One region of the Metabacillus sp. B2-18 genome, then DNA from elsewhere that is predicted to be linked to it. Evidence: riboswitches for the same ligand, from Rfam matches in the RefSeq annotation. Region 1 holds a riboswitch; each other region holds the start of a gene.
The links. A riboswitch is a leader RNA that binds a small molecule or an ion and turns the genes downstream of it on or off. The one in region 1 is predicted to bind cyclic di-GMP.
Positions count from the first base shown of each region.

Region 2: linked by a shared signal. The riboswitch ahead of LPC09_RS24090 (amidase) and the one ahead of LPC09_RS08540 (methyl-accepting chemotaxis protein) in region 1 are both predicted to bind cyclic di-GMP.
Region 3: linked by a shared signal. The riboswitch ahead of LPC09_RS22020 (HD-GYP domain-containing protein) and the one ahead of LPC09_RS08540 (methyl-accepting chemotaxis protein) in region 1 are both predicted to bind cyclic di-GMP.

Region 1 covers NZ_CP088245.1:1,691,570-1,698,413, forward strand. The annotation lists gene LPC09_RS08525 (ammonium transporter) at 183-1,448, shown strand; gene LPC09_RS08530 (DUF294 nucleotidyltransferase-like domain-containing protein) at 1,504-2,493, shown strand; gene LPC09_RS08535 (exonuclease domain-containing protein) at 2,490-3,194, shown strand; cyclic di-GMP riboswitch class I at 3,349-3,428, shown strand; gene LPC09_RS08540 (methyl-accepting chemotaxis protein) at 3,534-5,540, shown strand; gene LPC09_RS08545 (MEDS domain-containing protein) at 6,308-6,844, shown strand, end outside.
Region 2 covers NZ_CP088245.1:4,812,971-4,819,814, forward strand. The annotation lists gene fabZ (3-hydroxyacyl-ACP dehydratase FabZ) at 1-172, opposite strand, end outside; gene LPC09_RS24075 (DNA-directed RNA polymerase subunit beta) at 266-550, opposite strand; gene LPC09_RS24080 (flagellar hook-basal body protein) at 563-1,402, opposite strand; gene LPC09_RS24085 (flagellar hook-basal body protein) at 1,419-2,252, opposite strand; cyclic di-GMP riboswitch class I at 2,454-2,543, shown strand; gene LPC09_RS24090 (amidase) at 2,584-3,477, shown strand; gene LPC09_RS24095 (hypothetical protein) at 3,683-3,859, opposite strand; gene LPC09_RS24100 (rod shape-determining protein) at 4,410-5,411, opposite strand; gene spoIIID (sporulation transcriptional regulator SpoIIID) at 5,568-5,843, opposite strand; partial or broken gene LPC09_RS24110 (sodium:solute symporter family protein) at 6,624-6,844, opposite strand, start outside.
Region 3 covers NZ_CP088245.1:4,359,701-4,366,544, forward strand. The annotation lists gene LPC09_RS22015 (hypothetical protein) at 1-115, opposite strand, end outside; gene LPC09_RS22020 (HD-GYP domain-containing protein) at 342-1,319, opposite strand; cyclic di-GMP riboswitch class I at 1,451-1,533, opposite strand; gene LPC09_RS22025 (pyruvate, water dikinase regulatory protein) at 1,663-2,487, opposite strand; gene LPC09_RS22030 (bh protein) at 2,669-2,950, shown strand; gene LPC09_RS22035 (IS1182 family transposase) at 3,193-4,650, shown strand; gene LPC09_RS22040 (sensor domain-containing protein) at 4,760-6,844, opposite strand, start outside.

The DNA.
Region 1 (6,844 bases):
TTTTAAAAGCGGTATAAAATCATGTTCCAAATCACTTATGTTAGATATTCTAACACGAAATTATCAGAAACTTTGCAAAACGTGTTGACACTTTGAAAATATCGTATAGAATAGTAAATAAGAAACAGATGTTATATTTTCTTACATCTAGTGTAAACTAAACAAACGAGGGAGGAAATGACATGGATTCAATGTTTTTAATGAACAGCTTATGGGTCATGTTAAGTGCAATTTTAGTTATTTTTATGCTAGGAGGATTTATTCTACTTGAAGCAGGGTCAACAAGAATGAAAAATGCAGGTCATATTGCAGGTAAGACAATATTTACAGTAGGCCTTGCTTCATTAGTTTACTGGGCGGTAGGGTATGCATTTACTTTTGGTGGAAATGGTAATTTCTTTGTCGGTTTAACTGATTTCTTCTACTCAGGAGCACAAGCGGAAGGAATGGGATTATCCACAGCAGTATTCTTTGTTTTCCAATGTGCATTTGCCTGTATCTCAATTACAATTGCTTTAGGTGGATTTGCGGAACGTGCTAAATTATCAATTTATCTAGTTTTTACTATCTTATTCTCAGCTCTTATTTATCCGGTTATTGCTCATTGGATTTGGGGTGGCGGTTGGTTAGCAGAACATGGTAAACAAGACTTTGCCGGATCAACAGTTGTTCACTTAACAGGTGCTATGGCAGCATTTGCAGCAACAATTTTATTAAAACCTCGTATTGGAAAATACAATAAAGATGGCTCAGCTAATAACATTCAAGGTCATAACCAAGTATTCACAGCTTTAGGTGTTCTTATCCTTTGGGTAGGTTGGTTCGGATTTAATGCAGGTAGTACTGTAGCTGTTGATGACGGTTTCTTCGGATTTGTTGCTTTAAACACGAACTTAGCTGCTGGAGCAGGTGCAGTTGCAGCACTTCTTATTTCTTGGATGGTTTTAGGGAAATCTGATGTTCCAACAATGTTAAATGGTGCTTTAGCAGGTTTAGTTGCTATTACAGCATCATGTGCGTTCGTTGATACTTGGGCGGCAGTGGTCATTGGTTTCATTGCTGGTATACTAGTATTCTATAGTGCAAGATTCTTTGAAAAGAGAAAAATTGACGATCCAATCTTTGCTTTATCTGTACACGGTGTTGCTGGTGTATGGGGAACTTTATCAACAGGCTTCTTTGCAACGCCAGAACTAGCATCTGTTGGTAAGCCTGGTTTATTCTATGGTGGCGGATTTGATCAACTTGGCGTACAATTTATGGGTGTTGCAGTATCTGGCCTTTATGCATTCATTGTATCTTTTGTTATCTTAGCAATTGCTAAGAAAGTAATGAATGGTCTCCGTGTAACAGAAGAAGAGGAAGTAATGGGATTAGATATGAGCGAACACGGAAGCTATGGTTACCCAGAAGTGTTTGCTTCAAAAAATCAAAATGTTGGCTCTTAAACAACATAAGTGGTTAGATACGCTCATATTGAATAAACGTGAGGAAGTGTCTCTCATGCACGGTGCATTTGATTCCTATGAATCAATTAAAAAGTGGAAAGACGAACATATCCACAATTATGAATCAAATACAATAGAGTTAAATAAATTTCATGATGAGATGATGAAGAGTGCTAGTAAAGTGGCACTCTTTCATCTTGAAAGGAACTCTGGGGCTCCACCTTGTGATTTTACATGGTTTATTACTGGGAGTGGTGGACGAATTGAACAAGGTATCATTAGCGATCAAGATCATGGTTTAGTTTACGAAGAAAAATCAGAACGTGCAAGTAAGTATTTCTCTGCCCTTGGAGAAGAATTGTCAAAAGGACTTCATTTAATCGGATATCCTTATTGTGAAGGAAACGTTATGAGCTCAAATCCTTTGTGGTGTAAATCATTAGATGACTGGGAAAAGCAACTTGTTGCTTGGATGGATGAAAAAAGCTGGGAATCCATTCGCTTTTTACAGATCTTTTATGACTGTAGAAGCTTAGTTGGAAATGATGCTTTTATAAAGGACTTAAAATCTACAATCTTTGAATATCGAAATACAAATCCTAAGCTTTTACAGCGATTTATGGACAATATTCAACATATTAAACATTCGATTGGTCCATTAGGACAAATCTATGTCGAACAAAGTGGCCAGTATGAAGGATGTATTGATCTAAAAAAAGGAGCTTTTTTACCGTATGTTAATGCAGTTAGGTTACTAGCAATGAAAGAGGGGATAATTGAAACCTCTACTCTCGAAAGAATTACCATCCTTAGTAAAAAAGATCCTTATCGACAAGAAATGCTTTATTATAAAAAGAATTTTGAGAAGTTGCTTGAATACCGAAGACTATTATTTGCAAGTGCTGAAAGTTATGATGATGTGCATTATTTAAACATTAAGAAAATGACCAAGGAAGAAAAAAGAGAGATAAAATCAATCTTAAAAGATGGTAAAAAACTGCATCAATATGTGCAGGGGATCATTGATAAAGGGTGTTTAGAATGACATTTGACCCGTTTTTTTTTATGAGAGGTAAGCTTGGTGGTTCTCAATCTGCCCAATCACAGCAACAAGTAGCCTACCTTAGACAATTACAACGTGAAATGAGGGTGGAGGAGACATTAAATATTCCTCTTACTGAATTAAACGTCATTGTTTTTGATATCGAAACAACAGGTTTTTATCCCGATCAAGGAGACCAAATTATTTCAATTGGTGCAATTAAAGTAAAGGGAGATGAAATTAAAGAAGAGGAAACCTTTTACTCACTTGTTCGCTCAGAAAAACCAATTTCTAATGAAATTAGTTCTTTGACTGGTCTAACAAACGAACAATTAACAACTGCTCCGCTGTTATCCGAAACCTTGTTCGAGTTTTTTCGGTTTGCCCAGGATTATACACTTGTTGCTCATCATGCAAACCATGAAAAGATGTTTTTACAGCATGCCTCTTGGAAGCTCTACAGGTCACCATTTAAGCACCGCCTTGTAGATATGTCCTTCTTGTACAGAATTGCAGAGCCTGGAGCAAAGCTTATCACTCTTGAAGAATGTTGCAAACATAATGGAATACCGATTTTTGGTCGACATCATGCTCTGGAGGATGCCAAGTTGACTGCACAGTTATGGAGTATTTATGTTAATAAGCTTAAAAGATTAGGGTGTGAAACATTAAAGGATTTATATGAACGTTATACAATGGTTTAATGAAAAGGGTTATCAAAATGATAGCTCTTTCTTTATATAGAAAAAGTTTCAGAATATAATGATTTATCATAAAAAGATAGCCAAATTATGTCATAAGTAGTATGATAGTACTACTAAATTTATAGGCAGAATTGCCGAAATTATTTGTATATAATATAAAATTGGGCAAACCATTTGAAAAAATGGGACGCAAAACTAAAGGGGCTTATCATTTTATGCTAGCCAGTTGCAGATATGATTAACTTTAAACTTTTTAGTGAGCTGTCCTTATTTTTATCATGTGGGCAGTTTTATTATTTTACAAAGAGTAATAGAGACGAGAAAGGGAGAAAGAACATCATGAAAATCCGTCATGTTTTAAAGAATAATGTATTAAAAGGTATTGACAGAAATCTCACGATTAGAAAAAAATTAATCATTGCCTTCGCATGCATTTTACTTGTACCAAGTCTTGCTATAGGATTTATCTCTTATCAATCTGCAAAATCTGAATTACAAGATAGCATGCTTCAAACAGCTAAGGAAAGTGTGCAACTAATTGATTCTTCTATGAATTCACAGCTAATTCCTATAGAAAAGGACATTGAATATTTTGCTCAGACAGCAAAAACGGCTAATGCAAAAATTGATATCGAGGAAATTTCGAAAATTAAATTGAAATTTAATCAATATATTGAAACAAAACCAGGAGCACAAGCAATTTATATTGGAACAGATACGGGTGAAATGATTGTTTCACCAACACTTCAACTCCCCGATGATTATGACCCACGTGATCGTCCTTGGTATACGTTGGCAATGGAGAATAAAGGAGAAGTTGTTATTACAGATCCGTATATCGATGCTAATACAAATGAAACATCAGTTACATTTGCTAAAGTTTTAAATGATGGTTCAGGTGTAGTGGCTGTTGATGTGAACTTAAATGTACTGAAAGATATGATAAGTGTAGTGAAGGTTGGGGAAGAGGGCTACGTAACAATTGTTGATGAAACTCAAACTTACTTAATTCATCCTTCTAAGCAAGGTGAAAAGGTAACGGGTGATTGGGTAGGAAATTTATTTAAAAGTAATACTGGTGAATTTTCCTATACTATAGATGGTAAAGCGAAGGAAATGGATTTTATTACAAATGAACTAACAGGCTGGAAAATTGCTGGTACGATGTATACTAGTGAAATCTCAGAAGCCGCTAAAGGAATCTTTTTAAAAACATTAGCTGTAGTACTATCCTCTATTCTCGGAGCTATTGTTATTTTTGTTATTATACGTTCTATTTTACAACCAATTCGTATTTTAGTTGCTTCTTCAGAAAAAATTGCTAATGGAGATTTAGCGGTTGATATTAACATTAATTCTAATGATGAAGTAGGACAATTGTCCAAGAGCTTTAACAAAATGGTCGAAAATTTACGTGCAGTGGTTGTAAGTCTCCAAACAGCATCAGAAAGGGTGAGTTCATCTTCTGAAGAGTTGATTGCTAGTGCAGACCAATCGACAGCTGGAACTAAACAAGTAACAGAAGCAATCCAACAGGTAGCTAGTGGAGCCGAAAGCCAAACATTTAAAATTGATGCAAATAATGCTGCATTAGATGAAGTGCTACAAGGAATTCTAAGAATTTCATCTAGCTCATCAAATGTTTCTGATATAGCACAAGAAACTGTCAGTGAGGCAGAAGTTGGTGGGAAATTTGTAAAAGATAGCTTGGAGCAAATGAAGTTTATTCATGCTTCCGTGACTGAATCAAATAAGGTCATTCAATCATTATCCAAAAGATCACAGGAAATTGGAAAGATCCTAGATGCTATTTCTGAAATTGCTAATCAAACAAATTTACTTGCATTAAATGCCGCAATTGAGGCAGCAAGAGCCGGTGAACATGGAAAAGGATTTGCAGTAGTAGCTGATGAAGTGCGCAAATTAGCAGAACAATCTCAACAATCAGCTGGTCAGATCTCTACACTAATTTTATCTATACAAAAAGACACAAATCATTCCGTACAGGTAATGGGCGAGGTATCTAAAAATGCAGAGCAGGGATTAACAATCTCAACAGAAACATCTGAGAAATTTGATTCGATATTAAATAGAATGAACACTATGACTCCACAAATTGAAGAAGTTTCAGCAACTGTACAGCAAATAACAGCTGCCATTCAAGAAGTTACAGCATCAGCCAATGAGCTAGCTATTATTGCAAAAGAAAGTTCAGCAACATCTGAAGAAGTAGCGGCTACAACTGAGCAACAACTTGCTTCAATGGAGGAAATTACAGCTGCCTCAAAAGCCTTAACTGGAATGGCTGAAGAACTACAATCAATTATTGATCGCTTTAAAGTATAAGTGATTGTTAAAAAGTCAGCTGAAGTTGCAGCTGGCTTTTTAAGTTTTTCAACTTAAGGTTATTGAGCATTATGAAGCATTTTTAAAACTAGCTTGGAGTCAAGTTACGCCTAAAGAAGTATTATCTATAGCAAAAACTCACCATACATACGATCGTAGCTAGTGATTACCGGAATTAGGGAGATTAAAAGAGCTTGACGGTATGTAATCAAGCTCTAATGAGACGTTAGATGAACAGTTCCCTATATATGGTTGGAAACTACTATCAATTTTTTTGGTTTTCATTACTGGGAAAGAGAAAATACGTAATTAAGCCGGAAAAAAGAGCCCCACCTAAAGAAATCAACGTTCGGATTTGTATGGAAATAGCGCTACCATAGTTTTGGTCAAGTACTCTAATCGCAAAAATAAACACTATGATCATTACAGGTAGCACAATTTTAAATTTCTTCAAAAGCTTCACATCCCTATCAAAAAATAATACTTAGTTTATCATATTTGATGTTAATTGTTAGGACAAGAATACCATCAATTTGGTCGTAGTCAAGATTAACGGTACAGACAATAGAGAAATAGAATAAAATAATGCTAGTCCACCTCTATAATTATGTTTAAAACATTTATTTTAAGCTAAACAAACGGCAGATCATGACTAATTTTGTTATATTATTTAGAATTGATAACCTTTTTCAACGAAATTGTTGTACTATTATATGTGAGACTTACTATAGATTAAACAGTTTGAAGGTAAGGAGAAAATAACATATATGATAAAAAATATGGCTGAATTTACATATAAATTAAATGAAAATGGTGGAGGTCACATTCTGTATTTTACGGAGAAATTGGATGATTATGTTCAAAACGCTGTTGAATTTATAATTAGTGGTATAAAAAACAATGAATATGTTTTGTTTGTTGAAAATGAGCCTATTAATCATTTAATATCACAAAAACTAAAAAATATATTAGAAGCAGATGAAATAAAGAGAGTCCACCAAATTAGTAATTTTGATTTCTATTGTTCCACAGGTAATTTCCACACAGTAACAATTCTAAACTACTTTTTTAACACATTAGATCCCTATTTTGATCAAAATTTGAAAATAAGGTGTTGGGGTCACGTGGAATGGCCGACTCAAAAACATATTAATAGCACATTGAAAGAATTTGAATTTGAAGTAGACAGGTTAATGCCGGAAATGGATATAATCGGTGTTTGTGCATATAATTTAGACCGATTAACGGATGAGGTCCAAAAAGCTTTAATGGAGTGTCACGGATACTTAATGACGGATAATGAA
Region 2 (6,844 bases), 2.0 Mb from region 1:
CGCCGGGCATTACCGGGTAATCTGGGAAATGACCGTTAAAAAATTCTTCATTCGCTGATACGTTTTTGATTCCAACTGCACGTGTTCCTTCTTCGACCTCGAGCACGCGGTCCACAAGTAAAAATGGGTAACGGTGTGGAATGATGCTCTTGATTTCATTACTATCTAGCATATGTATAAGCTCCTTTTTAAGAAAATCATCACTATGTATATGTACGACAAAAGGAAGGCTTTCACCTTCCTTTTAACAAGTATATCCCGAGCTTTATTCTTTTTCAACCAAGTCAATGATGTGCTGCCAAGTGGACTTTTCAAGGGCATCCTTTGGTTCGCCACTACCAATGACTCCGTAGCCGACGATAAGTCCAGCGATTGTGCTTACAACCATAAGAATTAAAACAAGCAGAACCCTCACCCAAATAGGGAGTAATCGAACTCGAACAATCACCTTTTGACGACCTTCTTCATGAATCTCTTGTTCTTTTTTAGACTTTTTAGCCTTTTTCACTTCTTCTCGACTGATCGGTTTCGTCGTTTCTTTAGCTACCAATAGACTAAACTCCTATCTTACGCCGTTTATTAATCCCAGCATTTGGTCACCAAGTGTAACCGATTTTGCATTCATCTGATAGGAACGCTGTGAGATTAATAAATCGGTCATTTCCTTGGATAAGTCAACATTGGACATTTCAAGTGCCCCTTGCTCCATTGCAACATCACCGCGCAGCTCACCTTCTAGAAACGTTAACACTTCATTTAACGGAATGTCACCTAAATCCTTTAATCCATAACGGTTGTTTCCGTTTTGAATTAACATTTGCGGGCGATCTACTTGGACAACACCGAGCTGAAATTCTTGTGGTGCTTCTGTTTGGTCATTTTGAACGGTTGAAATCGTACCATCATTAGAAATAACGATTTTTTGAAAATCATCATTAAAACGAATCGGATTTTGATTTTCATCAAGAACAGGACTTCCATCAGAAGCTGTTAACAATAATTGATTTGTTCCATCATTTGTTGGTGATAAGTATAATGCACCATCTCTTGTATAATTAATCTCCCCGTTTACGTCAATTTGTAGAAATTGATTTGGAAGAGTAAAGGCAATATCAAGCTCTCTGCTTGTCTGTTTAATGTTTCCTTGTGTAAAAACAAGGCTGCTGTTAAGCATAGCTCCTGTTCCCTGTCTAATTCCTAATTCCCTGCCAAAACGTTGCTCTGCAATTTCCTCAGCAGCGTTGGGCTGGTTATTGAATTGTTGACGTACCAGCTCAGAGAAAGAAGTTTCTGTTCTTTTATAGCTTTGTGTATCAATATTAGCCATGTTGTGGCCGATTTGATCAAGCTGCTTTTGAAGCTGACTCATCGTATTCGTCGCTGTTATCATTGAGCGTAGCATTTACTAGTACCCCCTATTATATGCGGCCAATTTCGTTCGCGGCCTTGTCCATACTTTTATCATAAGCTTGTAATACCTTTTGATTCGCTTCAAACGAACGGTACGCTGTCATCATATCTGTATACGTACGTCCAACATCTACTGTTGAAGTTTCTAAATAATTTTGTCTTAGATTATATTGAATGTTATCGTTGTTTACTGCAGTTGGCAGTTCTTCATTATTGAAAGTACGGAATAAACCATTACCTTCTTTTACAAGGTTACGAACATCCGCTTCAAAACGAACATCAATTTGTGCTACGAACTCTCCATCCGCAATTACTTCTCCATCAGGCGTTACTTGGAATTCGCTAGATTGAATGGAGATTGGCTGGCCTGTTGTAGATAGTACTGGATTTCCTCCAGAAGTTAGGATCCCGTTATTATCTAGTGTAAAGTGACCGTTACGAGTATAACGCTCTTCACCTGCTTGGTTTTGAACGGCAAAAAACAAAGCACCTTTTACATTCGTTTCTGCGTTTAAGGGAATAATTTCTTCTAAAAGCGCTACATCCGTGTACAAGCCAGTTTCTTTAAGACCGCCTTGTGAAAAAGTGCTTTGTAATTCTTGAACGTAAGCACCTGTGTTAATCGAACCAATCGGTGTGATTTGACCAAAACTTGAACCATTTGTTGTTGGTACTGATTTATTTTCCATTCTATTTAAAAGCATTTCGGGAAATGCGCGGACACTTGCTTGATCCGCTTTATAACCAGCTGTATTGGCATTTGCCATATTATTTGAAAGCATTTCAGTACGTCTTTGCTGTGCAAGCATTCCTGCTGTTGCTGTATATAAACCTCTTAACATCTGTACACCCACCTTAGTCACATAGTTGTTACCGTACAAATGAATTCTTTTCGACAGAATTCCCTATCATTTATTATAAAGGACATTGGCAGTTTTCTCATTACATTTTTTCATAAATTACCTGTTATATTTTAGGGGAAAATAATGATAGGAACCCACTCCTATATTTTTTTACCGGACAAGCCCTTATACTTAAGAAAAATCTGAAAAAGGCAAACTTGTTGAAAAACAAGGACGCAAAGCTATGGGCCTACCCAATGTTCAACATTGCAAGGCTGCCAAGCTGCCAGGCTCCTTTTTGAGCCATGGGGCTATTGAAAAGGAGAGGCTAATGATGAAAATAAAGGTTGTAGTTCTGACATTACTATTCTTACTAGGATCTCAACTAGGAGGTCTAGCTTTGAATCATAAAGCACAAGCTGAGGGTCTGTCGCCGGGCTATTCAACATGGCTCTGGGATACGAGTAAAATTGTAAATGACCGCGAAGTTACATTACAGTTTTTAGAAGCAAAGCAAGTATCACACGTGTTTTTGCAGATTGACCGTAGTATTGATGTTACCTATTATCACACTTTTATTAGCGAAGCTGCGAAGCTAGGTATGGATGTTTACGCGTTAGATGGTGCACCTAACTGGGGTGCTAACAATAAAGCATTTTTGAACTTTTTAAATTGGGTAAGTGGTTATCAAAATGGGGCAGCTACTGGTCAGAAGTTCGCCGGAATTCACCTTGATATTGAGCCTTATTTAACAGAGCAATGGACAACAAACTATGGGGCTGCTGTTCTTAAATACCAAGGAGCGATTTTAGCTGCCGCTAATACTGCATCTGGTTTAGGCATCAGTCTTGCAGTTGACATTCCGTTTTGGTTTGATGAAATGAACTTCCGTAACAAACACGGAAAAGGCAATCTAGCCGAATGGGCGTTAAAAAATACAGACGAAGTGACCATTATGGCCTACCGTGACAAAGCCGTTGGCCCAAATGGCATTATTGAATTAGTGAAATATGAGATGGATCTCGCTGTGTTGCTTAATAAAGATGTAACGATCGCAGTTGAGACGATGAATCTCGGTATTAGTGACGGATTTTTAACGTTTTTCGAAGAAGGTCAGGCGGAAATGAATAATCAGCTGGGGCTTGTTTTAGAGCAATATCAGGGTTATTCCAGTTTTGGTGGGTTTGCTGTGCATCATGTTGGTAGTTGGATGGAGTTGAAGTAGGGGATTGGATTGGAGTTGGGTTTTGGCGTGAATTTACTTGGTGAATTCATGCTTTTTTTATGGAGTTTTTTGGGGGGCGTGGATTTTTGGGGTGGGTTTTCTTAATAGGTATGATTAAGACTAATTTGCTCATATTTTGCTCTTGGTTTCGTCTTCGTGGCGCGATGATGACCATCTTCCTCTTGTTTTGCTCTTGGATTGGTCTTCATGGCCACGATGATGACCATCTTTCTCTTGTTTTACTCTTAGATTGGTCTTCATGGCCACGATGATACCATCTTCTTCTTGTTTTACTCTTGGATTGGTCTTCATGGCCACGATGATGACCATCTTCCTCTTGTTTTACTCTTGGATTTGTCTTCATGGACGCGATGATGACCATCTTCCTCTTTTCTTACTCTTGGTTTGGTCTTCATGACCGCGATGATGACCATCTTCCTCTTGTTTTACTCTTGGTTTGGTCTTCATGGACGCGATGATGACCATCTTCCTCTTGTCTTACTCTTGGTTTGGTCTTCATGACCAAAATGATGACCATCTTCCTCTAATTCCACTCCCTAATTGGTCTTCATAACTTGGATGAAAACCATCTTCTTCTTTTTTAGCTCTTGGATTGGTCTTCATAACTAATGAACGACATTTCTCTCTTCCTCAGATCTTTTTTGTCGTTCTCTCCACGATGAACGACACTACTCTCTTCACCGCTCCTGTTTTGTCGTTCATACCCCGATGAACGACACTACTCTCTTCCACCGCTCCTGTTTTGTCGTTCATAATCCCGATGAACGACACTACACTCTCCCCTGCTCCTAACCAATCATCATCCCAATATAAATATTTCTACCTAACCTACCCCAGCAAAAAAGCCTCATAAAACTAACAATATAAACAAGACAAAAAAAGAGCCTGTACACACAGGCTCAAAAGCTTACTTATCCGAATTTTTTGCGTGGAAGTTTGTCCATGTTGTCAAGCATAATTCCTGTTCCGATTGCTACACAATCCATTGGTGATTCCGCAACTAGTACAGGGACTTTTAGTTCTTCTGCTAGTAGCTGATCAAGGCCGTTTAGAAGGGCTCCGCCACCTGTTAAGATCACGCCGCGGTCGATAATGTCGGCTGATAGTTCTGGAGGAGTGCGTTCTAATACACTCTTAGCAGCTTGTACAATCGCAGCAACTGGTTCACGAAGTGCTGATTCTACTTCGGTTGAATTTACTGTAATTGTGCGAGGTAATCCTGTCACCATATCACGTCCACGAATATTAATTTCTTCATAACGTGCGCCTGGGAATACCGTTGCAACATTGATTTTAATATCTTCAGCTGTACGTTCACCGATTAGAAGCTTGTACTCTCTTTTAATATATTGCAGGATTTCATTATCAAACTTGTCCCCTGCCATTTTAATAGAAGAGGCGGTGACAATATCGCCCATTGATAACACAGCGACATCAGTTGTACCACCGCCTATATCTACTACCATGTTTCCATAAGGTTGGAAGATGTCCATACCGGCACCAATGGCCGCTACTTTTGGTTCTTCCTCTAGGAATACATTTTTTCCACCGCTTTTTTCAGCAGCTTCTTTAATGGCTTTTTGCTCAACAGATGTAATATTCGTTGGGCAGCAAATTAACATGCGTGGTTTTGAAAATAATCCTTTTACATTTAACTTATTGATAAAATGCTTTAACATTGCTTCTGTTACTTCAAAGTCTGCGATGACGCCATCTTTTAATGGGCGAATGGCAACAATATTCCCAGGAGTACGTCCTACCATACGTCTTGCTTCTTCACCAACGGCAAGAACCTTTCCGGAATTCTTGTCTAACGCAACAACGGAAGGTTCATTTAGAACAATTCCTTTACCCTTAACATGAATCAGTACATTTGCCGTACCAAGATCTATACCAATATCCCTCGCGAACATTCTATCTATATCCTCCTTGCAAATCTCATTCCCGTGATTAGTTTAACCTAATTAAATATTGTATCATAAAATCGCAAAAATAGTATGATTTTGTAAAATAATTTCAAGTATTTATGTAGGAATATGTCGATTATGAAAGATGTAGATAGAATGTGCTTATTTCACTGGTTCTTCTTCTAAAATCTCGTCCTTCTTGTACTTAAGCTTTGTTGCTTCTCCACCACGCAAATGTCTAATTGATTTATGGTAATCTAGTATCTCCTTTACCTCATTCGCAAGATCAGGGTTAATTTCAGGTAACCTTTCTGTTAAATCCTTATGGACGGTACTTTTGGAAACTCCAAACTCCTTCGCAATAACGCGAACTGTTTTCTTTGTCTCCACGATATACTTCCCAATCTTGATTGTGCGTTCTTTGATGTAATCGTGCACACCACTCTACCTCCCTAATATGGATGTGAGAAGTGTGAAATGAGACTCGCATACAAAAGTCACTTTGGCTGAATTTCTCTTAGATGATCGTATGATGTCTCTATTACAGCGATTATAAATTACACTCACGATCCCTCACCTCAAACACTCTCTTTGAATAGGTTTGTAAACATTTTATTAGCTTGGATTAAGATATATGCAAGAAAACTCAAGTGGGACAAGGGATTCTTTGAATTTTTTTCAAAAACACCCGTTTAGGACAGGAAATCTGAGGGTTTGGAGGTTGTTTTTTTGAATCTGATTTTTTTCCGGGGTGAAAGGAAATAGTAGCTGGGTGAATTATTTCCCGAGAAATTTGTCGATGTTTGAGAGCGATCGCGAGGTATAAGAAAAACACACTCTAATAGTGTATTAGGGAGGTTGAGAAATTATTTCTATTTTTGAAGATTTTTTTGATTTTCTGGATGTAAAATTGGGAGTACGTGGCGGTGGGTTTTTAATGCCTTTTAGGGGCCCTGTTACATTATTGTTTATGTGACTACCCTCTATATCCTATATATCACTCCACCACTCCTCTAAAGCTCTTGAGTGATGCCTAGCAGCATCAAATTCGATCAACAAGTTATGCATATGTGAAACATTGTGAAACAAGAAATTTCGGGGAGTGACAGGCACCAAAAAACCCGAACCAACTTCTGATTCGGGCGTGTGAAACATTATGTGAAACAAGAAAACTCGGGAAGTGACAGGCACCACCAAAACTCCGCGGACCGGCCCCCTCTAGTCCATCCAGACCTCCCCATCTTTGTAAGTCATCTGCTCAGGGTAGCGCAGGTTGAGTACTTCTTCTTGTGTTTTGATGGATGGTGCTTTTGTTGAGAGTGATACGATTACGTTTGTTAGGATGGCTGCTGTGGCGCCGAAGATTCCTGCGCCGGTGTCGATGATGCCTGCGATGGTGAAGCCGCCGTATTTGCTGGCGAAGATGTAGATAAGTGTGA
Region 3 (6,844 bases), 2.5 Mb from region 1:
GATATACTGCACCCCCAATAACTAAGAAAGAAAAAATAATAACAAACACATCTAATTTTCTGCTTTTTCTAGTTCTCTTCATGATCCTTAGGTTATTATTTACGTTTACTTCCACACTCAACATTCCTCCTAAAAATTTTCAAATAAATTTTTCTACCCTCCTTTCGCCCTAGTATATTATATGAAAATACCTATATATCCAATCATTTACATTGTTAACAAAATCTTCATCTCTTTTTGAACTTTCTTGTTTTTATGAAACAATCCCTCTCTTTCTTGCGTTATATCATTTTTGTAAGCCAAAAAAGCCCAGAGTCTACGTTTGACTCTGGGCTTTTCCACTAATTAATAACTTTTGATATTAAAACCGAAGGATTTTCTGCAAGATTCAATTCTTTTCCACTTTCTAAAAAGCGAATAACTGGTCGTTGTAAATGAGTTTTTATTCCTATCACAATCGCCTGCTCACCTGTATAGAGCTCCACTTTTGTACCTGGTAGATAAGAAGGAACACTGTTCACAAATGCCTGAACTACTTTGTGAGAATATTCATCATCACTTTTTGTCATAATCAATTCTAACGCTTCATGTGGAGGCAGTTTTTGATTTGAAAGCATACGATCATACAAGTTTGCTATCCCACAAATTTGCGGAAATTCTAATACTTCTTTGTCCTTAAGTCCCCTAGGATAGCCTTTTCCATTTAATAGCTCATGATGTTGAAAAGCAACATGAGCAGATAGTAAACTAATTTCGCGACTTTCCTTAATCACCTCAAAGCCTTTTGCAGGATGTTCTGCTTCTTGATCTGTTACAGCCTTTCCGATATCATGCAGCAACGCCCCTATGGCAAGATCTCTTAACTGAACAGGAGAATAACTCATTTGCTTTGATATTTGTAAACATAACAATGCTACGTTTACAGAGTGAGCATATTTCTCCAATCCTTCTGAAATAGAGGTTGTTGGAATTAAAATGATCGTTTTAAGAGCATTTACTTCATGGATAAGAGTCATGGCAGCTTTTTGAATAGCTACAACATTTAATCTTTTTCCTTTTTTCACATCTTCAAATGCTTCTTGCACAACAGCAATTATATCCATCCAAGTTGGCATGTCCAGCATTTCATCCAATGTAATTCCAAATGACTCAGCATCTTCTACCACAAGAGTTGTTACTCCAATTTCTTTAATACGTTCCAAATAGTTAGGATGAATTGTACGTCCTGCTGCTAAAAGGATCCGTCTCATCCGATCATAAACAGGCATTGCCAATTGCATGGCCTGTGGGTTGTAATCCTCTATATCAATAAATCTCATGATATCCTCCTTGTTGCTATCTTTCTTTGAAATCAAAAACTTTTTCAAGTCTCAACTACGTTTGGCTATTGAAAAATAACAAAAAATCCACCGATAAACACGGAGGATTGCTGTACAAAGCTCTTCCACTCATCAGCAATCCAGCCACCATAGATTTCTCCTTAGGTCTGTGACTTTGCGTCTCCATTTTTCAATGAATTTGCCTTTATTATATAAGGTTGTTGTTTTCGTTTATTAACAAATATACCATGAGATTTACGTTTATTAATAGCTTTAATTTCTTCCAATGAATTCTAAGAAGAGATACAAAAAACCCCTAAATGAGTTTTAAGGGATTCTTTACTTAGCTTGATTTTATCTCGACCTTATGTGACATGCTACCGATGATCCACTCTGCCGCTTCTTCTATTGCCATTATGGAAAGATCTATAGTTGGACATCCAAGGTTAACCATTACTGTTTCAGCGAATTGTAATTCTTCCTTAATCCGTTCAATTTTCGCATAACTTGAATCCGGAGATAACCCTAAGTGCTTCAATCTTTCTCCCCTTATTTCTCTTAGTTTCTCAGGTGACATCGTTAACCCAATACATTTTCCTTCTGACAACTTAAAAAGTTCTTCAGGAGGAGAAACCTCAGGGACTAATGGGATATTTGCTACCTTAACCATTTTATTAGCCAAATACATCGACAATGGTGTCTTTAAAGTTCTTGAAACACCGATGAGAACGATATCCGCCTCCTTGATTCCACGCATATCCTTTCCATCGTCATATTGCACAGCAAATTCAATGGCTTCAATTCTACGAAAATAGGAGTTATCAGGTACTTCTATTATACTTGGTTTTTGTACCGGTTGTTTATTTAGCTTAGTTGCAAATGTCTCCAATAGTGGACCTATTAAGTCAATCACCGTAACATCTTCTTCATTCGCTTTATGATCAAGATGCTTTTTAAATAGTGGAGTAAAGAGTGTATAGGCAATGATAGCGTTGCTTAGCTTCGCGAGAGCAATCAGATCATTTATTTCTTCCTTATTTTCTATATAGGAGATTGTTTTAATGTTAAACTCTGTTCCGATAAATTGGGCAGCAACTGTTTTGACCAACAGCTCTGCTGTATCACCCACCGAATCAGAAAGAACATAGACAATTTCTTTTTCATACACTTATAATCACCTATTCTTTGAACTTATTATCTTCTGAAACATTACCACATTCATCTTGCCTAAAGGTAGTATAATGCTTACTCTTACTCCAGAAAATTTCATCATTTGTTAGTAAAATCTACTTTTCTGTTAACGATACTCGAAACCTTTGAAATCGACGAAACTCTACAAATATCGGGTGGTGACAGTAAGAAACAACATTAATAGCAAAATAAACGGAATTCAATGTGAAGAATGTCATCGTACACAAGCGTTAAAAATGAATCTTGTTAAAGAATTTCAAAAAGAAGTGTATGAGCGGATTTCCACAAAGCCAGTGAGAATCACTCAGGAGTATAAAGAAGATTTAAGTAAATTACTAGCAAGCCTGCCGATTCGAATACTAAGTAAACCATATCGACTTATGCGGTACTTGAATGAAACTCGGAAGGTGTTTAAGTTGTATAGAGATAATAAGGGGTAAGCACTCATACTCTTTTATAAAAAGAATACTCTACTACCAACTTTAAAAGTCAGCAGTAGAGTATTCATCCAACAACTCTTCAAATTCCCCATGTGGTACAGGCCTCGAAAAGTAAAATCCTTGGGCCTCGATACGAGGCCACTGAAAAAGTCCAAGTAAAAGGTAGAAAGATTCACTTAGGTGAACTTTTCTACCTTTTTTACTTTATAATTAAAATTATAAATATAAGTGGGTGGTTTCCAATGATACAAAAACAACAAACAATGATGTTTAGTCCATATGTGGCTCTATATGATATCGTCGTTCCTCAGGATAATATGTTACGAAGAATTAAGGATCTAATTGACTTTTCTTTTATTTACGAAGAATTAAAGGATAAATATTGTCTAGATAATGGGCGGAATGCGATAGATCCTATTCGCATGTTTAAATATTTGTTTTTGAAAACCATTCATGATGTTTCAGATGTTGATATTATCGAGCGTTCAAAATATGATATGTCCTTCAAATATTTTTTGGATATGGCTCCGGAGGAAGCCGTTATTGATTCAAGTTCTTTGACAAAGTTTCGTAAGCTTAGGTTAAAAGACATGAACTTATTAGACATGCTTATCAATAAGACAGTGGAGATTGCCATTGAGAAAGAGATTATTAAAAGCAAGTCCATTATTGTAGATGCCACCCATACAAAGGCGAGATATAATCAAATGACTCCAAAAGAAATACTAATGGAGCGCTCCAAAAACCTCAGAAAAGCAATTTATAAAATTAACGAGAGTATGAAGAAGAAATTCCCCGTAAAGCCAAACAATGATCTACTTGAAGATGAGATTACTTATTCCCAAGAGCTCATTGAAGTGATTGAAAAGGAAGAAAGCCTTTTAGAGTATCCAAAAGTCAAGGAACATCTTAATCTCCTGAAAGAAGCCGTTGCAGATGATATCGAACAGCTACAGTCCATGAATGATCTAGATGCCAAAGTCGGACACAAAGCAGCTGACTCATCATTCTTTGGCTATAAAACTCATCTGGCGATGAGTGAAGAGCGAATTATTACAGCCGCAACGATTACAACCGGAGAAAAAAATGATGGAAAAGAGCTACAGACACTTGTTGAGAAAAGTATAGATGCAGGAATGGAAATTGAAACGGTTATTGGGGATACTGCGTATTCTGAGAAAGACAACATTCAATATAGTAAGGAAAATGGAATTAAACTGGTCTCAAAATTAAATCCTTCCATAACTCAGGGTACCCGAAAAAAAGAGGATGAATTTGAATTCAATAAGGATGCGGGCATGTATGTCTGCAAGGCAGGGCATATGGCTGTACGGAAAGCTAGGCAAGGTAAAAAAGGAGTAGGCAAAAACCAAGTTGATACCTACTATTTTAATGTTGAAAAATGCAAGAGATGTCCTTTCAGAGAAGGGTGCTACAAAGAGGGAGCCAAAAGTAAAACATATTCTGTTTCCCTTAAGTCTGAACAACATTCATCCCAAGCACAATTCCAGAAAAGTGTATATTTTAAGGAAAAGTCTAAAGAGCGTTATAAAATTGAAGCGAAAAATAGTGAATTAAAACACAGACACGGGTATAATGTGGCAAAATCCTCGGGTCTAATTAGCATGGAGTTGCAAGGCGCCATGGCTATATTTACGGTAAACATTAAAAGAATTCTAAAGCTACTAGGGGAAAATTAGAGAAAATATGTGGCTAATGCAAAGAAAGAGCCGACTTTAATTCCTAAAAAAGGAAAAAAAGTCGGCTCTTTTTAAACTCACATGAATAATCTTTAAAATCGTCAGATTTTCAGTGGCCTCCCTCGATACAACCTAGTTTTTTCAGAATTCTTATTTGGTCTTCGTCCTCAACACCTTCAGCAATCACCTGTAATCCTAGTGCCTTTGCCATCGAAATAATGGTTGAGACAACCTCTGAATTTCCCACACATTGATCAACAAACATCTTATCAATCTTCAACCGGTCCACTTCTAGCTTGTACAAGTAACTAAGTGAACTATATCCAGTTCCAAAGTCATCTATGCTTATTTCAATGCCCATATTACGTAATTGTTGAAGTCGACTATTTACCTCAACCTCATATTTCATCACAATTCTCTCTGTTATTTCAAACTCCAAAAAAGTGCCGTCTAATTTGTTTTCAACAAGTGTATGAGAAACAAAATTTATAAAACCATCATGTAGTAACGTAGGTAAAGATATATTAATAGAGGTTTGATGAATTCTTTTCCCTTTCTTCTTCCAGTTTGAAAGTATGCCACATACCTCTTTAATCATATTCTTTTCCAGCCGATCAATTTCCCCAATTTCCTCAGCCAAAGGGATAAATATATTTGGAGCAATCATACCCTGAGTACAGTGGTTCCATCTAGCAAGTGATTCTGCTCCAATTAACTCTCCATTGACCATATTATATTTCGGCTGTAGATAAACTGATATTTGATTATGATCGATTGCATAGCGTAGCTCATTTTCAATGGCAATGTTTTTAAATTTATTTTCCAACATACTTTCTGAAAAAAACGAATATCCATTTGATCCATTTTCTTTTGTATGGTACATAGCAATATCCGCGTACTTCATTAACTCCGTAATATTAGTTGAATGATGTGGATGCGTGGAGATACCAACACTTGCAGTTGATATCACGTCTACTCCTTCAACATTCAATGGCTTTCTAAAGCAATCAACAAGTTCCTCTAAATATCCGTCTTGAGTTTCTGTCAAAGGAATCATAATGAGAAACTCGTCTCCTCCAAGCCTTCCGACAACACCTTTTTTCCCTGTAACGTGTTTAAGCTTGAGAGCAATTTCTTTTAATAAAGAATCACCGAAGCTATGTCCAAAGCTATCATTTATTCGTTTAAAACGATCAAAATCCAATAATAAAATATGAAACTCTTCACCGTTTGCTGCCCATAGGTTTAATATCTCCATTAGCTTTCTTCTATTGTATAGACCTGTTAGCTCATCGTAAAAAGCCAGCTTATGAATCATTTGTTTTGCCTTTTTTTCCTCAGTAATATCCTTGGCAATCCCGTAATACCCGATTGTTTCATTATTAATAACGATCCTCATTGTTGTAATCTTAATATCAACTGCTCGTTGATCTTTTGTCACGATGACCGTTTCAACATCTTCAATGCTACCTGATTTTACTTTCTTGATAATTGCTTGTTTATCTAAATTAGGTTGTAAAAGTGAAAAAAGCTCTTTCCCAATTAATTCTTCTCGACTGTACCCTACCAACTTTAATGTTTCTTTATTTACATCCATTATTTTCCCTTTTAAATCAACAGAAAAAACAGCATTCGGGTTATGGCTGAAAAGAGATTTATATTTAACTGTCGTCGTTGACAACATTCGATCTGAAATAATATCCGGGAGTATCATTAATAAAGTGTTCGAGAGCATTGGATATAAATATGGAAGTAAATAGGTATAGCCTTTGTATTCATACTGTAAAACACCTTTGAAATCAAGCAGTGATGTTAATAGCAGATAAGGGATTCCACTTATTGAGATCCCACATAAAATAGCACCAATATTCAACCAACTCTTCTTAACCACTTCTTCATCTTCATTTGTTATCTGCCTTAAAAACTTCATAAGTTTAAAAATACAAGTAACTATGATTAGACAAGAGATGCTAAACGAAACGGGCTTAAAGTAGATTAACTCACGAAATGTCCACCAATAACCAATTGTTGTAATTCCAATAAACATCATGGAAACGACAATACTTGAAATAATATACTTCCACCATTTGAATTCCTTAGCCTTTGCCATATATAACGTAAAATAGGCACCAAGAAAACATAGTAAAAATACGAGTAGTAATAATATGTAATTTGTCTCAGCGACAATCGGTAC